Regions from separate parts of the Kitasatospora sp. NPDC032121 genome, predicted to be linked through region 2. Evidence: predicted binding sites of a transcription regulator. Region 2 holds the regulator's gene; each other region holds the start of a gene.
The links. Region 2 encodes HrcA, which represses chaperone genes, less so after heat shock. Its sites were predicted from a motif close to TTNGCACTCNGNNNNNCNGAGTGCNAA; they were not measured.

Region 1: the regulator HrcA is predicted to act here: its motif matches at 1,873-1,899, upstream of groL (chaperonin GroEL).
Region 3: the regulator HrcA is predicted to act here: its motif matches at 1,549-1,575, upstream of ACZ5OX_RS35465 (FmdB family zinc ribbon protein).

What each region holds. Positions count from the first base shown of each region.
Region 1 is NZ_JBVILX010000015.1:74,132-77,387, reverse strand. Features, by position in the region: gene groL (chaperonin GroEL) at 94-1,716, opposite strand; gene ACZ5OX_RS29420 (cold-shock protein) at 2,040-2,243, opposite strand; gene ACZ5OX_RS29415 (MoaD/ThiS family protein) at 2,797-3,075, opposite strand; gene thrC (threonine synthase) at 3,102-3,256, opposite strand, start outside.
Region 2 is NZ_JBVILX010000001.1:1,056,291-1,059,546, forward strand. Features, by position in the region: gene dnaJ (molecular chaperone DnaJ) at 105-1,244, opposite strand; gene hrcA (heat-inducible transcriptional repressor HrcA) at 1,320-2,354, opposite strand; gene htpX (zinc metalloprotease HtpX) at 2,639-3,256, shown strand, end outside.
Region 3 is NZ_JBVILX010000024.1:35,584-38,839, reverse strand. Features, by position in the region: gene ACZ5OX_RS35470 (MFS transporter) at 69-1,460, shown strand; gene ACZ5OX_RS35465 (FmdB family zinc ribbon protein) at 1,587-1,898, shown strand; gene ACZ5OX_RS35460 (hypothetical protein) at 2,176-2,448, shown strand; gene mscL (large conductance mechanosensitive channel protein MscL) at 2,479-2,898, shown strand; gene ACZ5OX_RS35450 (hypothetical protein) at 2,992-3,225, opposite strand.

The DNA of each region.
Region 1 (3,256 bases), on a different contig from region 2:
TCCCCCGAACGCCGAAACGCCGTGTGGGCGGCCCCCCGAAGGGAGCCGCCCACACGGACGAGGAACCAGCCGATCCGATCGGAGCGATCAGGATCAGAAGTCCATGTCACCGCCCGGCATGCCGCCGCCGGCGGCCGCGGCGGCCTTCTCCGGCTTGTCGGCGATGACGGCCTCGGTGGTGAGGAACAGCGCCGCGATGGAGGCGGCGTTCTGCAGCGCGGAGCGGGTGACCTTGGCCGGGTCGATGATGCCCTCGGCGACCAGGTCGACGTACTCGTTGGTGGCGGCGTTCAGGCCGTGACCGGCGGGGAGGTTGCGCACCTTCTCCACCACGACGCCACCCTCCAGGCCGGCGTTGGTCGCGATCTGCTTGATCGGGGCCTCCAGCGCGACCTTGACGATGTTGGCACCGGTGGCCTCGTCGCCGTCCAGCTCCAGCTTGTCGAAGGCGACACCGGCCTGCAGCAGGGCGACGCCACCACCGGCGACGATGCCCTCCTCGACGGCGGCCTTGGCGTTGCGGACGGCGTCCTCGATGCGGTGCTTGCGCTCCTTGAGCTCCACCTCGGTGGCCGCGCCGGCCTTGATGACGGCCACGCCGCCGGCCAGCTTGGCGAGGCGCTCCTGGAGCTTCTCGCGGTCGTAGTCCGAGTCGCTGTTCTCGATCTCGGCGCGGATCTGGTTCACGCGGCCCGCGACCTGCTCGCTGTCGCCGCCACCGTCGACGATGGTGGTCTCGTCCTTGGTGATGACCACCTTGCGGGCGGTGCCCAGCAGGTCGATGCCGGCGCTCTCCAGCTTCAGGCCGACCTCCTCGGAGATGACGGTGCCACCGGTGAGGATGGCGATGTCGCCGAGCATGGCCTTGCGGCGGTCACCGAAGCCCGGGGCCTTGACGGCGACGGACTTGAAGGTGCCACGGATCTTGTTCACGACCAGGGTCGACAGGGCCTCGCCCTCGACGTCCTCGGCGATGATGACCAGCGGCTTGCCGCTCTGCATGACCTTCTCCAGCAGCGGGAGCAGGTCCTTGACCGAGCCGATCTTGGAGTTGGCGATGAGGATGTACGGGTCCTCGAACGTCGCCTCCATGCGCTCCAGGTCGGTGGCGAAGTAGGCGGAGATGTAGCCCTTGTCGAAGCGCATGCCCTCGGTGAGCTCGAGCTCCAGGCCGAAGGTGTTGCTCTCCTCGACGGTGATGACGCCTTCCTTGCCGACCTTGTCCATGGCCTCGGCGATCAGCTCGCCGATCTGGGTGTCGGCGGCGGAGATGGAGGCGGTGGAGGCGATCTGCTCCTTGGTCTCCACGTCCTTGGCCTGGGCCAGCAGCTGGTCGGAGACGGCCGCGACGGCCTTCTCGATGCCGCGCTTCAGGGCCATCGGGTTGGCGCCGGCGGCGACGTTGCGCAGACCCTCGCGAACCAGGGCCTGGGCGAGCACGGTGGCGGTGGTGGTGCCGTCACCCGCGACGTCGTCCGTCTTCTTGGCGACCTCCTTGACGAGCTCGGCACCGATCTTCTCGTACGGGTCCTCGAGCTCGATCTCCTTGGCGATGGAGACACCGTCGTTGGTGATCGTGGGGGCGCCCCACTTCTTCTCCAGCACGACGTTGCGACCCTTGGGGCCGAGCGTGACCTTCACTGCGTCGGCGAGCTGGTTCATGCCACGCTCAAGGCCGCGGCGAGCTTCCTCATCAAAGGCGATGATCTTGGCCATCAGAAGTGGTCCTCCGGGACACGGTCGACTGCTCGGACCAAGGGGTGCCCGCGACGGACGGCCCTGGTGCGCGGAGGTCCATTCCCCTGCCGCTCCCGGGGGCCTCACCGACCCGGTCCGCTGTCACTCTCACACTGTGAGTGCTAACGCCAATGATTAGCACTCCGGGTGGTCGAGTGCAAGCCCAATCGGCAATCCGCGAGCCGCCGCGGGAGCCGCCCGGGAACGCCGACGGGCCCGTGCGACACACGTCGCACGGGCCCGTCGAGAAGCGAGAGGTCACCAGCCGTGGGGCCGCGCCGAGCTCCTGGAGCCGGAAGGGGTCAGACCGCCGCGCGGACCATGTCCGCCTGCGGGCCCTTCTGTCCCTGGGAGATCTCGAACTCGACCCGCTGGCCCTCCTCGAGGGTGCGGTAGCCGTCCATCTGGATCGCGCTGTAGTGGACGAAGACGTCCGCACCACCGTCGACCGCGATGAAGCCGTAGCCCTTCTCCGCGTTGAACCACTTGACGGTGCCCTGAGCCATTCCGAACTCCCCTAGTGCTGTGCTGGCCCTTCGCGCGCCCGCAGGTCGCGGGCCCGGGTTGGTTGAAGGCCGGCCCGGGGAACCCCCCCTGGGCGCAGCCGTGCACGCCGCAACCCTCCGCACAGGACGCCAGGCGGCCTCCGACGAGCGGGTGATTGCGTCGACCGCCGCTGAATGTATCCGGATCGACGCCCTCTGCAACAGGCCCAACCACCGGTAATTCCGGTACGGCGTCAAGGGACAGGACGGACCGAATCGGGATGTTCTCGGCATTTCACGCCGGACATAGCGGACGAATTACCCAAATGCCTGCGGTAATTCTGACATCTGCCTGACATGTTTCACGGGCCGGTCTCATCGGCCGGACGCCCCGGGCCGAGCACTGCGGGGCCGAACGAGCACTGCGGGGCCGAAAGGGAAACCCTGTTCCCAGCCGAGCGACACTCTACTCCGACTCGACCCGGAAATATTCCCGCAGGAATGCGAGCGGTCGCCCGCGCATACGGACAGCGGAATTCCGTACGCGCGGGCGACCGCGGGTTCTCTTGCGGGCTCAGCAGCCGCCGGCCACCGCCGGGATGATCGAGATGCTGGCGCCGTCCTCGATCCCGGTCGCCAGGCCCTCGGCGAAGCGCACGTCGTCGTCGTTCACGTACACGTTCACGAAGCGGCGCAGCTTGCCCGTGTCGTCCAGGATGCGGGCCGAGATGCCCGCGTGGTTCTTCTCCAGGTCGGCGACGACCTCGGCCAGGGTGGCGCCCTCGGCGGTCACCTCGGCGGCGCCGGAGGTGTAGGTGCGCAGGATGGTGGGGATGCGGACGTTGGCGCTCATGACTTCTCCTTGCGGGGGCGGGTGGTTCAGGCGGACACGAGGCCGGCGGCGCGGAACGAGTCCAGCGTCGGGCGGATGACGGCGGTCATCCCGGCCTCGGAGACGGCGTCCAGGGTCTTCAGGCCGTCGCCGGTGTTGATCGCGACGGTCTCCTTCGACGGGTCCAGCTGCCCGGTCTCGA
Region 2 (3,256 bases):
GAAGAAAGGAGGGGGGGGGAGGGAAGAAAAAAAGGGGGGGGGGGGGGGGGAGAGGGGGGGGGGGGGGGGGGCCCCCCCCCCCCCCCCCACCCCTCCGCGGACGACTACCGGCCGTTGAAGGCGTCCTTCAGCCGGGAGAAGAGGCCCTGCTGGCCCGGTGCGAACTGGCCGGACGGGCGCTCCTCGCCGCGCAGCACCGCGAGGCGGCGCAGCAGCTCCTCCTGCTCGGCGTCGAGCTTGCTGGGCGTCTTCACCTCGACGTGCACTATCAGGTCGCCCCGGCCGCCGCCGCGCAGGTGGGTGATGCCCCGGCCGTGCAGCGGGATCGACTGGCCGGACTGGGTGCCGGGCCGGATGTCGACCTCCTCCAGGCCGTCCAGGGTCTGCAGCGGCACCTGGGTGCCGAGCGCGGCCGCCGTCATCGGGATGGTGACGGTGCAGTGCAGGTCGTCCCCGCGCCGCTGGAAGATGTTGTGGGTGGTCTCGGCGATCTCGACGTACAGGTCGCCGGCCGGGCCGCCGCCGGGGCCGACCTCGCCCTCGCCGGCCAGCTGGATCCGGGTGCCGTTGTCGACACCGGCCGGGATCTTGACGGTCAGGGTGCGGCGGGCCCGCACGCGGCCGTCGCCGGCGCACTCCGGGCACGGGGTCGGCACGACGGTGCCGAAGCCCTGGCACTGCGGGCAGGGGCGGGAGGTCATGACCTGGCCCAGGAAGGACCGGGTGACCTGGGAGACCTCGCCCTTGCCGCGGCACATGTCACAGGTCTGCGCCGAGGTGCCGGGGGCCGCGCCCTCGCCACTGCAGGTGGTGCAGGTGACGGCGGTGTCGACCTGGAGTTCCTTGGTGGTGCCGAAGGCGGCCTCCTCCAGGGTGATCTCCAGCCGGATCATGGCGTCCTGGCCGCGGCGGGTGCGCGAGCGCGGGCCGCGCTGGCCGGCCGCGGCGCCGAAGAAGGCGTCCATGATGTCGGAGAAGCCGAAGCCCGCCGCGCCGGCCCCGAAGCCGCCCGCACCGCCGCCGCCCGGGGACAGCGGGTCCCCGCCGAGGTCGTAGACCTGACGCTTCTGCGGGTCGGAGAGCACCTCGTAGGCGGCGTTGATCTCCTTGAACCGCTCCTGCGTCTTCGGGTCCGGGTTGACGTCCGGGTGCAGTTCGCGTGCCAGGCGCCGGAACGCCTTCTTGATCTCGTCCTGCCCCGCATCCCGTCGGACGCCGAGTACCGCGTAGTAGTCCGTGGCCACCAAATGCTCCGCTTGTTCCGCCTGTAGTAGTGCTGCGACTGGACGCCGCCGTCGGAGGCCCGACGGCGACCCTTGCTAGGACTCGGCCAGGATCTGGCCCACGTACCGCGCCACCGCTCGCACCGCCCCCATTGTGCCCGGGTAGTCCATCCGGGTCGGACCGATCACACCCAGTTTCGCCACGCTCTCGTCGCCCGAACCGTAGCCGACCGAAACGACCGAGGTGGAATTCAGCCCCTCGTAGGCGATCTCCCGCCCGATCCGGACCGTCATCCCGGCGTCCGCGGTCTCACCCAGGAGGCGGAGCAGGACGACCTGCTCCTCCAGGGCCTCCAGCACCGGCTGGATGGTGAGCGGGAAGTCGTGCCCGAAGCGGGTCAGGTTGGCCGTGCCGGCCAGCATGATCCGCTCCTCGTTCTGCTCGGCGAGCGTCTCGAACAGCGTCGCCAGGACCGTGCTGACGGTCGGCCGGTCGGCCTGCTCGAACTGCGCCGGCAGCTCCTCCAGCAGCCCCGGGACCTCCGGGAGGCGCCGGCCGGCGGCTCTCGCGTTGATCCGGGCCCGCAGGTCCGCCAGCACCGTCTCGCCGACCGGGCCCGGGCAGTCGACCATCCGCTGCTCGACCCGGCCGGTGTTGGTGATCAGCACCAGCATCACCTTGGCCGGGGCCAGCGCCACCAGCTCGATGTGCCGGACGGTGGAGCGCGTCAGCGACGGGTACTGCACCACCGCGACCTGCCGGGTGAGCTGGGCGAGCAGCCGCACGGTGCGGGCGACCACGTCGTCCAGGTCCACCGCGCCGTCCAGGAAGTGCCGGATGGCCCGGCGCTCGGGGGCGGTCATCGGCTTGATCTCGGCGAGCTTGTCGACGAAGAGGCGGTACCCCTTGTCGGTGGGGATGCGGCCGGCGCTGGTGTGCGGCTGGTGGATGTAGCCGTCCTCCTCCAGCGCCGCCATGTCGTTGCGGACGGTCGCCGGGGAGACCCCGAGGTTGTGCCGCTCCACCAGGGCCTTGGAGCCGACCGGCTCCTCGGTGCCCACGTAGTCCTGCACGATCGCGCGGAGCACCGCGAGCTTGCGTTCGTCCAGCTGGCGGACCTCACCGGCCATGGGGCACGCACCTCCGTCCTCGCACGTCGTCCGACCGTGTCCCTCGCTGCGGGCCGTTCCGGGGCCCTCGGTCTTGGCACTCTGAACGTACGAGTGCCAGAACCGTACCTGCCAGTGTACGGCCCGGGTCCTGTGGCAGGAACGGCCCGACCGGGGTGATCCTCCCCGCAGTTCCGGACACGGCCCGCGGGGCCCCGCCGGTTCGATCCTCCCGGCGCCGGAGTGGTGCCGGGAAGCCGTCCGGGTGGCAGCATCGAAAGCGACGGCGAACGGAGGAGCAAGCGATGTCGAGCTCGGGCCAGCACACCCGTTTCGCGCCCGACCGCGGCCTGACCAGCCGCATGGTCGCGACGATGTTCGTGATCGGGCTGCTGTACGTCGGTTTCACCGGCCTGCTGATCGCGCTGCTGCGCGGCGCCTGGCCACTGATCGTCCTGATCTCCGGCGGGCTGTTCGTGGCCCAGTTCTGGTTCAGCGACAAGATCACCGAGCGGGCGATGGGCGCCCACCAGGTGTCCCCGGAACAGTTCCCCCAGCTGCACGGCACCGTCGACCGGCTCTGCGCCCTCGCCGACATGCCCAAACCCCGGGTGGCGGTCGCCGACAGCGACATGCCGAACGCCTTCGCCACCGGCCGCAACCCGCAGAACGCGGTGGTCTGCGTGACCACCGGGCTGCTGCGCCGGCTGGAGCCGGAGGAACTGGAGGGCGTCCTCGCCCACGAGCTGTCGCACGTCGCCCACCGGGACGTCGCGGTGATGACGATCGCCGGCTTCCTCGGCGTCCTCGCCGGGGCGATGACCCGGATCGCCGTCTACGGCGGGTTCATGGGCGGCGGGCGCAACAACAACGACCAGAACGCGGCCATCCTGGCGCTGATCATCCCGCTGGTGTCGATCGTC
Region 3 (3,256 bases), on a different contig from region 2:
ACGACTCTCGGCGCCGTCGGGGCTCCACCATGCCCTGCCGCGCTACCAGGCAGCAGGAAGGACCGACCGTGACGGCGCGCCGAACGGTCGACACCGCCGCGGACCACGCGGCCACCACCCCCGCAGCTCCGGCCCCCGCCCGTGTCGGGTACGGCGAGCTGCTGCGCACCCCCGGGGCCTGGACGTTCCTGTTCCCCGCCCTCGTCGCGCGGCTGCCGTACGCGATGCTCAGCATGGGCATCCTGCTGCTCGTCACCCGGACCCACGGTTCGTACGGCACCGCCGGTACGGTCACCGCGGTCGCCGCCGTCGCCCAGGCCCTGATCGGGCCGCAGACCGGGCGGCTCGCGGACCGCTACGGCCAGGCCGCGGTGCTCGTGCCGACCGTCCTGGTGCACGCGGTCTCGGTCGGCGTGCTGATCGCGCTGGCGCTCGGCCACGCGCCCGCCTGGAGCCTGTTCCTGGCCGCCGTCCCGGCCGGTGCGAGCGTGCCGCAGGTCGGCGCGATGGTCCGGGCCCGCTGGGTCGCCAGATTCACCGCGGACGGCGCCTCCGAGGCCTCCGCGGCCCGGGTGAGCACCGCGTTCGCGTTCGAGTCCGTGACGGACGAGTTCACCTTCGTGATCGGCCCGATCCTGGCCTCCGGCATCGCCGCCCTCGCCAACCCGGCCACCGCCCTGGTCGCAGAGGCCGGGCTGACCCTCGTCGGCGGCCTGGCCTTCGCCGCCCAGCGGCGTACCGCCCCGGCCCGGATCGTGCCCCAGCCCGGCACCAGGCACGCCTCGGCGCTCGCCTCCCCCGGCGTCCGGCTGCTGGCCGGGTCCATCCTCGGGGTCGGCGCGGTGTTCGGCGGCATGCAGGTGTCGGTGAACGCCTTCGCCGACTCGGTCGGACAGCACGACGCCGGCGGCACCGTGTACGGGATCTTCGCCGGCGGCTCGATGCTGGCCGGTGTGCTGTACGGCGTCGTCGCCTGGCGGCGACCGGTGCAGCAGCGGATGCTGATCAGCTACGCGCTGCTGGTGCTGGGCTGCTCGGTGCTGTGGGCGATGCCGAACCTGGTCGCGCTGACCGTCGCCGGGCTGGTCTGCGGGCTGGCCATCGCGCCGACCCTGATCAGCGGCTACACCCTGGTCGAGACGCTGGTCGCGGACGGGGCCAAGACGGAGGCCTTCACCTGGCTGACCGGCGCCATCGGGCTCGGCCTGGCCGTCGGCTCGATGGCGGCGGGCCGGCTGATCGACGGGCACGGGCCCTCGACCGGGTTCCTGGTGCCGGTGATCGGGGCGGGGCTGGGGCTGGTCGCGCTGTTCTCGCTGCGGCACCTGCTGGTGGCGCCGGGGGGCGTTCCGGCCGACGGTTCCGGCTCCGACTCGGGCTCCGGCTCGGGCTCCGGATCGGGCTCCGGCTCGACGGAGCGCGGTGGTGCCGGGCGGCTGGTGGGCGCGGCCAAGGGCTGAGCGGGCGGCGGTCCGGCGGCCGGACCCGGCCCATCTCACACCGGAGTCGCTGGACTGATCCCGCGGAATACCGCATCATTGACCATCGTTAGCACTCATCAGGCGAGAGTGCCAGGAGGAAGACAAGTGCCCACGTACCAGTACCAGTGCACCGAGTGCGGCAGCGGCCTGGAGGCGGTGCAGAAGTTCACCGACGAGGCGCTGACCACGTGCCCCGACTGCCAGGGACGGCTCCGCAAGGTCTTCTCGGCCGTGGGCGTCGTGTTCAAGGGCTCCGGCTTCTACCGGACCGACAGCCGCTCCTCCTCCAGCAGCTCGGTGGGCGCCGGGTCGTCGTCGACCTCTTCGACGGCGTCCAGCACGTCCACGACCCCCGCTTCGTCGTCGTCGGGCTCCGGCTCCTCGACCTCGTCCAGCCCGGCTCCGGCCGCGAGCTGATCTCGGCGCCGGGCACCGGCCCGGACGGCCCGCAGTCCTCGGAAAGGCCCGTCGACCCCGCTTCCGCGCGGGGTGGCGGGCCTTTCCGCATGCCTCCGCACGGGCATCCGGTCAAGCCGGACCGGCCCGCATCACTCTCGTGAGTGGACGAACTCGTCCACAGGGCCGAGTTGTCCACAGGCCTGGGGAAAGGACTTCCGGAGTTCGACGGAAACGCCCATCGTGTGGCTCGTCCGGTCCGCGAGGGGCCGGCCCGCCGACACCCGGAGGTGCGTCGATGACGACCGTGAGCTTCTCCCTTCCGCTGCCCGCCCCCGCCGTACCGCCCCGCCAGGAGCTGCCGAGCTTCCCGCCGATCCGGCGCGGGTGCGGCGGGTGGCACCGCTGGCGCAGCGCGGTGCGACGCCGGGCCGGGGTGCCCGCGCTGGCGCTGCTCGCGACGGCGGCGGCGCTGGCGCTGGGGCCCGCGCGGGCCGGCCTGCCGCCGCCGCACGGGGGCTCGCTGGGCCGGACGGGTTGTCAATCCGAGACTCTGGAAGATCACCCGTAACCGGAATGCGACTTCGTCGTTCGAGGCGGCATGAAGGGCTTCAAGGAATTCCTGCTGCGTGGAAATGTCGTCGAACTCGCCGTGGCCGTGGTCATCGGCGCGGCCTTCACCGCCATCATCAACGCCTTCGTCAAAGGCGTGATCAATCCGATCGTCGGCGTCTTCGGAACGAAGGACCTCGCGTCCTACAGTTCCTGCCTCAAGGGGCCCTGCGAGGTGAGCCCGACCGGCGAGGTCACGTCCGGGGTCCTCATCCTGTGGGGATCCGTGCTCAGCGCCGCGCTCCAGTTCCTGATCACCGCGACGGTCGTCTACTTCGTTCTGATCCTGCCCATGAACAAGCTGGCGGCCCACCGCAAGACCGCCGCTGAGAAGGCGGCGGAGGCCGAGCTCAAGGAGGTCCAGCTACTGACCGAGATCCGCGACGCGCTGGTCACGCCGCTGCGCTGACCGATGGGCGCGCGTCGCCCACGGTCCCGCTCCCCCGTCCCCCGATCCTCAGTCCCGCTCCCCCGTCCCCCGATCCTCAGTCTCGCTCCTCACTCAGTCCCCGTGGTGCGGCGGGCGCTGGCTCAGGTACCAGTCCAGCCCCCGCCCACCACTCTCCCCGGCCCCGGGGCGGTCGCCCCAGCCCGTGTCGGTGTCGTCCCCGGACTGCTGGTCGAACGGGTCGCGGAAGACCAGCCGGGCCTTGGCGGCCGAGGCCTTCCGAGGCTCCCGCGCCTGGTCCTGGCCCTGGCCCGTTTCCTGTCCCTGTCCCTGTCCCTGCTCGCTCACGCCGTCCACTCCGTCCGCTCGTCCCTCCCCT